Regions from separate parts of the Clostridium sp. CM037 genome, predicted to be linked through region 1. Evidence: a T-box and tRNA genes for the amino acid it is inferred to sense, from the RefSeq annotation. Region 1 holds a T-box; the other regions hold tRNA genes.
The links. A T-box is a leader RNA that pairs with one kind of tRNA and senses whether it is charged. The one in region 1 lies ahead of leuS (leucine--tRNA ligase), so its partner is inferred to be a tRNA-Leu.
Positions count from the first base shown of each region.

Region 2: it has a tRNA-Leu gene. The T-box ahead of leuS (leucine--tRNA ligase) is inferred to sense a tRNA for this amino acid. The anticodon was not compared.
Region 3: it has a tRNA-Leu gene. The T-box ahead of leuS (leucine--tRNA ligase) is inferred to sense a tRNA for this amino acid. The anticodon was not compared.

Region 1 is NZ_CM143650.1:812,096-817,036, reverse strand. It holds gene ACWJKP_RS04010 (DUF5685 family protein) at 1-424, shown strand, start outside; gene ACWJKP_RS04005 (J domain-containing protein) at 549-1,178, shown strand; gene ACWJKP_RS04000 (hypothetical protein) at 1,205-1,705, shown strand; T-box leader at 1,782-2,016, shown strand; gene leuS (leucine--tRNA ligase) at 2,129-4,588, shown strand; gene ACWJKP_RS03990 (GTP pyrophosphokinase) at 4,676-4,941, opposite strand, start outside.
Region 2 is NZ_CM143650.1:1,513,667-1,518,607, reverse strand. It holds gene ACWJKP_RS07210 (5'-nucleotidase C-terminal domain-containing protein) at 1-1,742, opposite strand, end outside; tRNA gene ACWJKP_RS07205 (tRNA-Leu) at 2,025-2,111, shown strand; gene ACWJKP_RS07200 (Fe-S-containing hydro-lyase) at 2,321-2,872, opposite strand; gene ACWJKP_RS07195 (fumarate hydratase) at 2,885-3,727, opposite strand; gene ACWJKP_RS07190 (NAD(P)-dependent malic enzyme) at 3,798-4,941, opposite strand, start outside.
Region 3 is NZ_CM143650.1:3,137,689-3,142,629, reverse strand. It holds gene ACWJKP_RS15160 (DUF2268 domain-containing putative Zn-dependent protease) at 1-699, shown strand, start outside; gene ACWJKP_RS15155 (MerR family transcriptional regulator) at 702-1,436, shown strand; gene ACWJKP_RS15150 (GNAT family N-acetyltransferase) at 1,663-1,884, opposite strand; gene ACWJKP_RS15145 (hypothetical protein) at 2,226-2,630, opposite strand; gene ACWJKP_RS15140 (IS1595 family transposase) at 3,046-3,591, opposite strand; tRNA gene ACWJKP_RS15135 (tRNA-Leu) at 3,609-3,693, opposite strand; gene ACWJKP_RS15130 (DnaD domain-containing protein) at 3,999-4,941, shown strand, end outside.

The sequences.
Region 1 (4,941 bases):
TTCTCATGTTTTTGCTGACCTTACAGGCTTTATAATATCATTTTATTATAAGACTGCTTCCTTTAAGGATGATTTATATTGGCTTGGGTATAATTTAGGTAAATGGATATATATTATAGATGCTTATGATGATTTAGAAAAGGATATAAAAAGTGATTCTTTTAATGCTATAAATTCATTGTTTAATACGGATAAATTAGATTTCAAAAGTTTTAGTATATCGATAGCACCCCGAATTGATTTTTTATTATCTACCTGCGCGCAGCAATGTTTAAAATATCTAAATAGATTACCTTTAATAAAAAATGAAGCTATATTATGTAATATACTAGAACTCGGACTCATGGAAAAAATGGATAAGGTTTTTAACGGCATTTCAGAAGGAAAGTCTCCCACTTCTATAAGTGGGAGTAACATACCCTAACAAGTAGAAAACTTCAGTGGTGGTATAAATCTCCTTCTGAAGTCGTTAATATTGCAGCACCGCAGGTGATGATTTAATAAAGAATGTAACATTAATAATTTAAAAGGAGTGGAATATAAAGATGATAAATCCCTATGAAGTACTTGGTGTAAGACAAGGCTCATCTAAAGAAGATATTAAAAAAGCCTATAGAGAGCTAGCAAAAAAATATCACCCTGATCAGTATGGTGATAATCCTTTAAAAGATTTAGCAGAAGAAAAAATGCAGGAACTAAATGAAGCCTATGATTCACTTATGAAAAACACTAGTTCTTCAAGTAGCAATGGTTCTTCTAACAGTTACAATTCGTCTAATAATTATGGTTCTAATTCAAATGATGACTATACTAATAACAATATATATCAATCTATAAGAATGGATTTAAATAACGGAAATATAGCTTCCGCTGAGCAGCAATTAAATTCCATGAATACAAAAACTGCCGAGTGGAATTATTTAACGGGAGTGCTCCACCTCAAAAAAGGTTGGCATGATAGTGCTTATAATTTTATAAGCCGCGCTTGCACGCAAGATCCTAATAATATTGAATATAGACGAAGTTTTAATGAACTAAATTCGCGTACTTCAAATTATAGAGATAACTATTATGGCAAGCGTAACAATGATTTTTGCATGGGTAATCTATGTCTTAACTTGTGGTGTGCAGATAGTATTTGTGAATGTTTAGGCGGAGATCTTATATCCTGTTGCTAATTCTATTAATTTAGGAGATGATTTTTATGACATCTAATAATATTGCTAAGGGTGGAATATTCGCAGCACTTAGTTTAATATTACTATATCTTTCTTCTATTTTCCCTACAAATAAATTTTTTATGTTAGGCATTGCTTCCTGTATTATTCCACTTTCAATTTTAACTACCGGAATAAAGAATACCATTGTAGTATATGGTGCTGTCTCCTTGCTTAGTTTATTTATTATACCTTCAAAGCTTATAAGCATTGCATATATACTAATTTTTGGTTCCTATGGTTTTGTGAAATATTTTATAGAAAAATTAAGAAGTATGATTCTAGAAATTGTGCTTAAGTTATTGTATTTTAATATAGCCTCCGCTATACTTATATTTATTTATAAATTATTTATATTATCAAAACTTCCTAATATAAATATATATTTAATAATAATTGTTATGGAGTTTGCCTTCATAGTATATGACTATGCGCTTACTGCATTTATATCCTATGCAAATAAAAATCTTGTTAAGAAATTTAAGTAAATCACATAGCCTTGACACAAAATTCTATTTAAATTATAATGAATAATAATACAATCTTAAACAAATGATACTATAATAAATTGCTTTTATTAGGAGTAGTAGTATTTATAGCATTTTAAAGAGAGCTGCTATTAGGTGTGAAGCAGTAATGATATAATATGAACTTGCCTATGAGCTTACTTTTAAGTAAAATCTTACTTGTAAGTAAAAGCTTACTTGTGAAAACAAGTACGGTTAAAACCGTTATATTCTTAAGTGAGGCGTAATGCCTAATTAGAGTGGTACCGCGGAATATTACTTTCGTCTCTTTGTTGAGATGAGGGTTTTTTTTATTTTCTAATTTAAAACTAAGTAGAAAAGCTTAATGATTGCAGCTCAGCATGAGATGATTTAACCTATAGATCATAATAAGGAGGAATACTAATGGCAAAATATACTACAACTATCGATGAAAAATGGCAACAAATATGGGAAGAAACTAACCTTTATGAATTTGATGAAAATAAAATTGATAAGAAGTTATATGTACTTGAAATGTTCTCTTATCCGTCCGGAAGCCAATTACATGCGGGGCATTGGTTTAACTATGGCCCTGTAGATTCTTGGGCTAGGATGAAGAAAATGCAAGGATTCAATGTATTTCAGCCAATGGGCTTTGATTCTTTTGGGCTACCTGCTGAAAACTACGCAATAAAAACAGGAGTGCATCCAAAGGATTCTACGAAGCAAAACATTATTAATATGGAAAAGCAATTAAGAGCTATGGGAGCAATGTTTAATTGGGATCATGAAGTTGTTACATGTCGCCCTGATTATTATAAATGGACTCAATGGTTATTCTTAAAACTATTTGAAAAAGGCCTTGCTTACAGGAAAAAAGCACCTGTAAATTGGTGCCCTAGCTGTAGTACAGTACTTGCAAATGAGCAAGTAATAGATGGCTTTTGCGAAAGATGTAACACTGAGGTTACTAAAAAGAATTTAACACAATGGTTCTTAAAAATAACTGACTATGCTGATGAACTACTAGAAAAGCTTGATACCTTGGATTGGCCTGAAAAAACCAAATCCATGCAAAAACATTGGATAGGCAAATCTACTGGTGCTGATGTTACTTTTAAAGTAGCTGATTCTGATGTAGACTTTAGTGTATTTACTACAAGAGTAGATACTTTATTCGGTGTTTCATATGTAGTCATAGCCCCTGAAAATGAACTTGTAGATGTCCTCACTAAAAGTGAATATAAAGATGCTGTTGAATCTTATAAATATGATGCTAGAAAACAAACTGATATAGAAAGACAATCTATTACAAGAGATAAAACAGGTGTATTTACTGGTTCTTATGCTATTAATCCTATCAATGGCCGCAAGGTTCCAATTTGGGTAGCTGACTATGTTCTAAACACTTATGGAACTGGTGCAGTAATGGCTGTTCCTGCTCATGATGATAGAGACTTTGCATTTGCTACTAAATACAAATTGCCTATTGAAAGAGTAATTATTGGTTTTAAAAGTGTAAATGGAGAGGGCGAAAATCTTCCTTACACTGAACATGGAAAAATGGTAAACAGTCAAGAATTTGATGGTTTATCTACCATCGATGGAAAAAAAGCAATTGTAAAAAAATTAGAAAGTATAAGTCTCGGCTGTGAAAAAGTAAACTTTAGACTTCGCGATTGGTTAGTTTCAAGACAAAGATATTGGGGCGCTCCTATTCCAATAATTCACTGCGAAAAATGTGGGGCTGTTCCTGTTCCTGAGGATCAACTTCCTGTAGAACTGCCGTACAACGTAGAATTTGCACCAGACGGAGAATCACCACTCGCTAAATGCGAGGATTTTATGAATGTCCCTTGCCCAGTTTGTGGCGGCGCAGCTCATAGAGAAGCTGATACTTTGGATACATTCGTTTGTTCTTCTTTCTACCAATTTAGGTATGTAGATAACAAAAACAGTGAAAAAGCTTTTGATAAAGAGTTAGTAAACAAAATGCTTCCTGTAGACAAATATGTAGGCGGACCTGAACATGCATGTGGTCACCTATTATATTCAAGATTTATAACCAAGGCTCTTCGTGATATGGGATATTTAGACTTTGATGAACCATTCTTATCTCTTACTCACCAAGGTTTAATTTTAGGACCAGACGGAGTGAAAATGAGTAAATCAAAAGGAAATACTATTTCTCCAGACATGTACATAAAAGAGTTTGGCGCAGATGTATTTAGGATGTACCTAATGTTTGGTTTCGGTTATATTGATGGTGGAGCTTGGAGTGATGATGGTATAAAAGCCATTGGAAAATTTGTTGATAGAATTGAAAGAGCAATCGACACTGGAATCTGCATTATGTCAAAAGACCTTAATAACAAAGACTCTATAGGAATAGAAGAAAAAGAATTAAACTACTGGAGACATTTCGCAATAAAAGGAGTTACCGAAGATACAGAAAAACTTCAATTTAATACCGCTATTGCAAGACTTATGGAGCTTACAAATGCTATATTAAAATATTTTAATGTAGACAATATAAATAGTAAATTTTTAAAAGAAGTGCTTGTGGATTACCTTAAGATTTTAGCTCCCTTTGCTCCTCACTTTGCAGAAGAGAAGTGGGAAAGCTTAGGTATGGGTTACTCTGTATTTAATCAAATTTGGCCTAAATTTGATGAGTTTGCTCTTATAAAAGATGAAGTAGAGCTAGCTATTCAAATCAATGGTAAAATTAAATCCAGAATAACTGTATCTCAAGATTTAGATGAAAAAAGTATAAAGGAAATTTCTCTTAAAGATGAAACAGTAATCGCTACCCTAGAAGGTAAAACTGTGCGCAAGGTTATTATAATTAAAGGACGACTAGTTAATATAGTAGCGTCTTAGTAATAGCTACATACAGTTTTTACAGTTTAAATTCAAATTATTATAAAAGGAGAGTAGAAATTTTTAATTTCTACTCTCCTTTTCAATTTAAACTCCATACATATCTAATGTTTTTTGAGTTGCGCGAAGTAAGCTGCTAATCTCATAAACTTCTCCTTCTTCTATTAGCTTATTTAATTGTTCTCTATACCTAGCTGCATCCGTTGACTTTCCAATCGACGAAAGCACAAGTATATTATTCATTATATCCGACACCAAATTAGATTTTACCTCAAACAATTTTTGTGCATCTTTAATTTCGTCTTTAATTTCTAGCATCTGTTCATCTAATTGAAAAGCAGCATCTGCAGCAT
Region 2 (4,941 bases), 700 kb from region 1:
TCTTTCATTTGATTGTCTATTCTATTTTTCATTACAACTGTCATCTTGCCCTTATCTCTAACATCAGCATTTAAAGCGTCTCTTACATTTTCATGCGAATCTACTAAACTAGCTACTATCTCAGGTGCTAAGAATCCTGTAAATGTGTCCCCTCCAGTAGCAACAAAATCTGGTGCATTTACTTTTAGTGTGTCTGTATCCTTAACAACTGTGCCATTGCTTTCTCTTATCATGCTAAGGACCCTTCGACCTGGTATTTCTGGTGTTGTGACTGTCCCATTTGCATCTACTACAGCTGGTTTATACGACGGTTTTGAAGAATCATATACAAATTTAACTCCAGAAATTTGTATTCCTTTGCCATCATTTTGAACAGCTTGTTCAAAAATGAATTTTAGCTGTGCCCCCGTCATGATTGTAGTACAAATCGTATTATCAAATGGCATTATATTAAATATTGTTCCAACAGTTATATCGCCTGATGGAATTGGACTTAATCTAATCCCTCCATTATTCACCATTCCCACCTCTGCTGGTGATTTTGAATAGTTCTTTACAACATCTGCCATCCAATTTCCAAGTTGAGATTCTCCATAAGGTGAGTCAACTTGGCTCTTAGTTAAAGCATTGTCATTAGTTCCAATTACTTCATTAAATATTGGAAGTAATGACGCACTTGCATCATCAACAATTTTCTTGCAATCTGGGTCTGTTGCTGATGTAGTTGTCACTGTAAGTCCTTTCCAGTTTGAACCTTTAGGTGAGAAACCTACTATTTTGTTTGTAGAGTCTACAGTAATCTTTAAATTTATAAAACCTTTACCAGTAGCCGCTGCTATTAATGTAGGTACGTCCAACCCATCTGCATCTTTGTTTACAACATCACCAATACTATGTGTATGTCCACCAAATACCGCATCTACGCCATGTAATTTATTAACCATAGTATTAAGCGATGAACCACCATCATGTACATCTGCTAGTACTATATCAGCTAGATTTCCATCTCTGATTTCCTTTGCAACTATATTAATTTCTGTAGCTGGGTCCCTAAAATCAAAAGGATCTACTAGAGCTGGCATAATTATACTTGGAGCTTCCTTAAGTATTGCTCCTATTACTGCTATTTTAACACCATCCTTAGTAATTATCTTATAAGGCTGATATGGTCTATTGCTTGTCCCTTTTTTATACATATTAGCACAAACAATGTTGTAATTTGCACCAATCATAGTTTCAGTATTAATTATATCAAGTCCCCAATCAAACTCATGATTGCCTAAAGCTGTAACTTCCATTCCCATATTTGATAACACCTTTTGAACTGGAACTCCTCTTAGTACATTAGAGGTGGGTGTTCCTTGATATAGATCTCCTCCACCAATGATAAGTGTTCTTCCAGGATTTGCAGTTTTCACGTCTTTAACTACTTTTGCTAATGCAGCTCCTACAGGTTTTGTATTAGTTGAATCCAAAAGTTGTCCATGAAAATCTGTAATTTCTACAATATCAAATGTTTTATTTGTAGCATTAACTGGAGCTACTGATGGAGACGTTACTTGTCCAATTCCTAGAGTAAATGCATTTGGTTCCAAGCTCTTTCTGGCAACGGTTACATTTGTCGATGTGTCAATTCCAGCCGCCTCTACAATTTTAGTTCCAATAACACCGTTAAAATTAAATAATATTAATGCTAACGATAGTATCCAGCTAAGTATTCTTTTCTGTTTCTTTCTAAGCAATGAAATCCCTCCTTATTTTGTTATTCTTCCTTTTAGACTTTTAAATAAAATCTAAAAATTAATGTTTAATATATACAACTTACTTTTGATTTTAGCATTATGTGGCTATTAATTCAATATATTACTTCTATTATAAATAGTTTTATTTATGTAATTTTATTTCAACACATTAATACTTAACATAAAACCTTTATCTATTAAGATATAAAATTTATTAATAAAAGTATACTATAACTATTGCATTAATTATAAATATATGTTAGAATTCATATTGTCAGACATGCCGAAGTGGTGGAACTGGCAGACGCGCTGGACTCAAAATCCAGAGGTAGCAATACCGTGCGGGTTCGATTCCCGCCTTCGGCACCATAAGGCTTTCAAGGATTTCTTGAAAGCCCTTTTTTATGCCCAAAATGGCAAAAAGGTGACACAACGGTGCACAAAACTTTTATTGTTTTTTAATATAAACGTTGCCTGTCAACATATCTTTTAATTTTTAATAGTCTTTTATATTTAAAATAAATTTCTTTCAAAGAAATAAAAACTGTATTGGAATTTCCCAATACAGTTTTTATTTTTTATTTCTGATATTTTATTCTTTCTGTTTCATAAAGATTATTGCCTTTGGTGTCTATTATAACCACAGCCGGAAAATCCACTACCGTCAGTTTACGAACGGCTTCTGGACCCAAATCTTCAAAAGCAATAATTTCGCATTCTTTTATTGTATTAGCAATAAGAGCTCCAGCTCCTCCTATTGCAGCAAAATAAATTGCGCCATTTTTCTGCATTGAATCTACTACAGTTTGACTTCTAAGCCCTTTCCCAATCATTCCAGTAAGACCTAGTTCAAGCAATGGAACAGTCAAATCATCCATTCTATAACTAGTAGTTGGACCAGCAGAACCTATTACATTTCCAGGTTTAGTTGGAGCAGGTCCCACATAGTATATAATGGCATCTTTAGGATCAAAAGGTAACTCATCCCCATTATTAATTGCGTCTACTAGTCTCTGATGAGCTGCATCTCTACCTGTATACATGGTTCCTGATATTAAAACACTATCTCCCGATTTTAAATCCTTCAACTTCTCCTGTGTTAAAGGAGTAGATATATGTTTGATTTCCATATTTTCCCCTCCCTATATAATTGTTACTGCATGTCTTGCCACATGACAGTTAATATTTACTGCCACAGGTAATCCAGCAATATGTGTTGCAAAAGCTTCCACATTTACAGCAAGGGCTGTAGTATTTCCCCCTAGTCCTTGAGGTCCTATGCCTAGTGCATTAATTTTTTCTAGTAAAGTTAATTCAATTTCTTTTAAATGCTCTGTTTCATTATGGCTACCAATATCTCTTGTTAATGCCTTCTTGGCAAGATACATTGCCTTATCAGATGTGCCACCAATTCCAACACCTACAACAATAGGTGGACATGGATTTGGACCTGCAAGTGAAACGGCTTCTACAACAAAATCAAGTACACCTGCTAAACCATCTGATGGTTTAAGCATTTTTAATCTACTCATATTCTCACTGCCAAAACCTTTTGGGGCTATAGTTACTTTGACTTTATCCCCCGGTACAATATCATAATAGATCACAGCCGGAGTATTATCTCCTGTATTTTTTCGATGTAAAGGATCTTCTACAACGGATTTTCTTAAATATCCCTCTTTATATCCACGTCGTACACCTTCGTTAATGGCTTCTGTAATATTTCCCCCGATTAACTGTACTTCTTGACCTACCTCTACAAATACTACCGCCATACCTGTATCCTGGCAAATTGGTACTTGATCCGTTTTTGCAATTTCAGCATTTTTTAACAAATTGGCTATAATATCTTTCCCTACAGGAGATGTTTCTTCATTTTGGGATTTACGAAAGGCATTTAATACGTCTTCTCCCACATAAAAATTTGTCTTTATACTCATGTCTTTTAAAGCATTTTCAATTTCTTTTACATCTACTTTACGCATGAACCCACAACTCCTTCCACTGTTTTTCTTGCTTGTTAATCTATTTAAAATTTTAAAATTTATTTTATAATTATATTCTAGCTACTCCAGATTTTCTAGCAGCTTCCATAACGGCATCAGCCACGGCTTTTGCAACTCTTGGATCAAATGGTAGTGGAATAATAAAATCTTCATTTAATTCTTCATCACTCACAAGCTCCGCTAAAGCATATGCTGCGGCAATCTTCATCTCATTATTGATATCGCTTGCTCTAACATCTAATGCACCCCTAAATATTCCTGGGAATGCCAATATGTTGTTGATTTGATTTGGAAAGTCCGATCTTCCAGTACCAACAACTCTTGCACCTGCTTCTTTGGCTAAAGATGGTAAAATTTCAGGTACTGGATTTGCCATTGCAAATATGATGGAATCCTTTGCCATGGTCTTTACCATCTCTTGGCTTACTTGGTTAGCATCTGATACTCCTATGAACACGTCGGCTCCAACGATGACTTCCTTTAGTATACCATGTACTTTTTCTTTGTTTGTAATTTTTGCCATTAAAGTTTTTTCACCACCTAGACTCTCTCTTCCTTCATAGATGGCACCCTTTCTGTCACAAAGGATAACATTTTTTAGCCCCATACTCATTAGTAATTTTGTAACGGCAATACCTGCCGCTCCTGAACCGTTTACTACAACCTTAATATCCTGAATATTCTTCTTTACTAATTTTAGAGCATTAATTATGCCCGAAGCAACTACAATAGCTGTTCCATGCTGATCATCGTGGAAAATCGGGATATCACATACCTCTTTTAACTTTCTTTCGATTTCAAAGCATCTAGGTCCACTTATATCCTCTAAATTAATACCACCAAAGCTACCTTGTAGTAAACTAATAGTATTTACAATTTCATCCACATTTTTAGAACGGATACATAAAGGAAAAGCATCCACATCTCCAAAAGTCTTAAATAGCAGACATTTTCCTTCCATTACAGGCATCGCTGCCTCTGGTCCAATATCACCTAAACCTAAAACAGCAGTACCATCTGTTATTACTGCTACAAGATTCCATCGTCTTGTAAGTTCATATGATAAATCTATATTTTTCTGAATTTCAAGACAAGGCTCTGCAACCCCTGGCGTATAAGCTATCGAAAGATCTTCCTTGCTTTTTACAGGTACTGTAGAAACTACCTCAATTTTGCCTCTCCATTGTCTATGT
Region 3 (4,941 bases), 1.9 Mb from region 1:
AGCCAAATTAACAGTGAACGAATTAATGATGTTGAAAAAATCAGTGATGAAAGATTTTGGAGTGATTGTGAGGAGAGTATTACAAAAACGCTTAATGAGTTTGAGGATAATGGTATTTCACTTCCTACAAAAGATTATATCTTTACTGTTTTACTGAATGATCCACTAAACCCAATGTCAAAAATGACTGGTGATTATTGTGGCGATGGGGGAATTCCTGGTTATATCATCGGAACAATTATCCCCAATGAGCAATCGATTAAAATGCTACCTGTCGCGCTTGCCCACGAAACCAATCATAATGTAAGATGGCAGTTTATGCATTGGAGTAATGGAATTACATTGGGAGATATGATTGTTAGCGAAGGTTTAGCAGAAAACTTCGCCGCCTTTATGTTCGGAGAGGATAAAATCGGTATGTGGGTTAAAAACACAACAGCAGAAACGCTTGCAACTGTTATTAAACCTGCAATTAAGGAGAATTTGAACAATAATGACTTCAATAAACTTTCAGCATTTCTCTATGGCGATGAAATTATGGCCATGCGTGGTGTAAAGCCAGTTGGTATGCCTTATTGCGCAGGATATGCTTGTGGCTATTATCTAATCAAGCATTATCTTAAAAAGACTGGTAAAACAATATTTGAAGCTACAATTACACCAACTGTTTATATTTTAAAGGAAACAGAGGATTTTTAAAATTGAAGATTAATGAAATTGCAAAATTAACTGGAGTTACAGTAAGAACATTGCATTATTATGATGAAATAGGATTGCTTAAACCGAGCCAAATTACTGAAGCATGTTATCGCTTATATGATGAAAATGACATTGCTGAATTGCAACAGATATTATTTTTCAAAGAGTTGGAATTTTTGCTTAGTGAAATTAAGGATATTATTACAAATCCTACATTCAATAAAACAGAAGCACTAAAAAATCACAAAGAGTTACTTATTAAAAAGCGTGAACGAATTGATAATCTGATAACTCTTGTAGACAATACAATAAAAGGAGAAAATAACATGAGTTTTAAAGAATTTGATATGACAGAAATTGAAAGTGCCAAAAATAAATATGCAAAAGAGGTTAAAGAACGTTGGGGGAAATCTGATGCCTATAGCGAAAGTGAGAAAAAATGTAACAATTATAGTGAAAATCAGTGGCAGGAAATAAACGAGGAATTCAGAGATATTTTAAAAGCCTTCGCTACCAATATGAATAATAAAACTCAAGGCAGCGAAGAGGTTCAAGCACTTGTTAAAGAGTGGCAGAGTTTTATCACAGCAAGATGGTACAACTGTACAAATGAAATTTTGCAGTGCCTTGGTCTTATGTATGCTGGAGATGAACGTTTTAAGAAAAACATTGACCAGAATGGTGAGGGAACAGCAGAATTCCTCTCACAGGCAATTGCGATTTACTGCACAAAATAAGTATAACTTTTAGTTGTAACCGGCAATCACAAAGGGGAAGATTTCGGCAAACTAAAAGGGTGAATTTCTTCCAGTTCAAAAACTAAGGTTGGTGTAGCGAACTATAGAATAATGGATATATACGTTTATAAAATTTGTTTCGGGGATATGTGTCTTAATGTGTATTTTATAGGAAAGATTGGCTGGTCCCCTAAAACAATATAAAAATATCGAGAACCATCTGTACCTAAATTAATTTTAGTAGCATTAAATAGTCATCTTTTTTTTTAGCTATAATTTTAAATCCTACAGCCTTATACATTCTCACTGCATAATTGCCTTTGGATACACTCAATGATGTTTGGCTGTATCCTTTTTCCTTCAAGTATTCTATCATCTTTTTCATCAAAGATGTTCCTATCCCTTGATTTTGATATTCTTTTATCAGCGAAATAGAAAACTCTGGCATTTTATCATCTATGTTCTCATAGCCTTTTATTTCACCTGCTAAAATCCTAACCCATACAGCACCATTTTAATACCTTCAACATCTGCCACTAAGCAGTGATTGTCCTTCTTTTTAAGAAAATCATCGATGTATACACTAATTTCAGGTATTTTGAGTACACGGACTGTATATAGAAACTGCCGCAAGGGGGTATATATATCGACCTAAAATACTCAACAAAATGGTTATAATATACCTTAGTTCACTTTCTAAAATAAAAACCGGAACTTTTAATTTAGGCCATGTTTAATAACAATGTTGATAATATGACAATTTTTAAGGGAAACCAAAAATGGATTCCCTTAATTTACATAAGAAAGCTCTTTATAGTACGCTAAAACCAAATCCTTCTGATTATCAGGGCAGTAAATAGTAATAGTACTTCCTATAGCGATAGTACTTTCTATAGTATATAACTTAAATCCCTTTTCATTAATAACTGGATATAATGTTGAAGTATCATCACGAGCAGATAGTGAACTCATAATTTTGTCTAATGTTTCATCGGCTGACTTATACCTGATATTAGCAACTGGTTTCCCAAGCTCCCATGTATCCGATGAGCCTGAATATACTACTATAGCAACGTAGGTAGTACCATCCATTTTAAAATTCTCAATTCTATCACCATCATATCCCCAGTATACAATTTTGCCCGATTCTGCTATGATAACATCTTTTGAGCTACTTTTGTTTCCTGACCTCACTGCACCAATCCAACCAATAGGAATCAGCTCTATTAAAAGACTTATGATTAAAAAAATTATCGGAATAACAATATATCTTTTTTTAGTAGTCTTGCCTTTCCGCTTTTTTACTCTCCATATAATTATAAATATTACGTTTAGCATTATAAAGAACAATGCTAAAAAAATACAACAACCATTATTAAGAAAAATACTAATCCCACCATTACGCCACCCTTCTAATTTGGATATATACAGAAATTTATGCTTAATTCTATTATTGTATCCTCATTCAATTATACAATATAGTACTATAAATGAGCAAATATCATAACATCTTTATATATAAATTGCTTCTCTGATTTTAAAATCCTTTAACTTTGTATCAGAATGAGATGTGTGTGACTGAACTAAAAGATGTTTAGTCTTTTCAGCATCATTCTCTATGCTTACCACGCTTAACCAGCTGTAGTTCTACATCCGAATTTTTGGCAAACTTAATATAACTCTTGTGAGAGTCAGTACAGATGGTTGAATTATCTTCAATCCTACCTGCAAAGAGTCTTTCTAAATCTGTATGATTCATTCTACCTTTAATTCCACGTCTATGAGGTTCTCGTGGCATTGTAAAAGTAGTGCTTTTCTTATGATTTCCTTTAAAGGATTCTCTGAAAAATGCCTCATCAACTTCTATAACTCCACCAACATTTCCAATACCCATATATACTCTGATAGCGTCTAAAAACTTATGCCTACAATAAAAAGATGTAGGCACACTAATTTCGACTATCTCGGCACATTTTCTTATGGAATAACCATTTATCATACATTTAGAATATAATATCCACTTTTTAATATATTTCTTAATGTTGATGATGAAATTTTCTGCGTAAATTGAACCTACAAAACTACCCCCTAAGCCTATTTTAACTCGCCTTAAATTACGATTTGTTAATTTAATTAAAAAATAAAAAGCATTCATAAAATGAGTGTTTTTTTTGGTGCAGATGACAGGAATCGAACCTGCATGCCGTAAAGCGCTAGACCCTGATTCTAGTGCGTCTGCCAATTCCACCTCATCTGCATAAATGGTGAGCCTTATGGCAATCAAATTTCTACAATGTTTTGTTTTGCTTAAACTAAATAAAGAAAACCTAAAGTTAAATTAGTATAATAAGTATATTATATACGTTTTATCTAATTCAGGATTATTATGTAACATAATCTGGACGTAAATTTAAAAAGATTTATAAAAAACTTAAAAATATTTAATATTAGGGGGTTCGGATTTGCGATTCTCGTGGCTATTATATATAGGGCTTAATTAAAAGGTGTTAATAGTGCAGCTTTGCAGGTGATGATTTAATTAATATTAAGGAGGATTAACTAATGGCTAAATACAGACAGATTTATACAGAATTTTGGAGTGATAGCTTTGTGTTTGAACTTACACCAGAGGAAAAATACTTTTATTTATATCTTATCTCAAATACCAAAACAACGCAGTGCGGTATTTATGAAATATCAAAAAAATTTATAGCTACAGAAACTGGGTACAACAGAGATACTGTAGACAAGCTAATTAAAAGATTCTGTGAGTATAACAAAATCTTATACTGTGATGATACGAAAGAGATTATGGTGTTAAATTGGATGAAATACAACGTACCTAACAATATAAACGCTATTAAATGTGTTCATCACGAGTTATCCAGGGTTAAAAATAAAGAATTTCTTAAAATTTTATTTAAAAAATGTGATGTAGCTCAATTAGATGTAGCGAAAATTTTCGAGAACCTCATTATAGAGGAATCTTTTGATATTAATTTTACTGATGATAGAACTTCTGTAAATTGCTACTTAGAAAAAGTGGACAATCATCCTATAAACTTTACTTTAGAAAGCAGCTCTGATGTAATTCCCATGGAAAATATAGAAGACCAAGATAATAATGATTTTCTGAAAAAGGAAGAGATTCAGGAGTCACGTGAATTCATAAATAACAAGTATATTAGTAGGGTCTTACAAAGCCCTTATAAGGGGCTACCAAGTAATAGAATAAGAAGTAATAAAGAAGAATTAATAAATAAAGAACAAGAATTAATAAATAAAGAAGAAGAAGCATTAACTAAGAAAGAAGCAGAAGCATTAACTAAGAAAGAAGCAGTAACTAAAGAAGAAGCAATAGTCATAAAATATAGAAATAATTCTGCTGCTGGTGCTGATGGTGAGGGCTTAAAAAGTGTACTTAAGGTATTTGAAGAAAATGTACATGCTATCACGCCTTTGGTGTATGAAAAAATATTAGATTTTGCAAAGCAGGTAAGTAGCA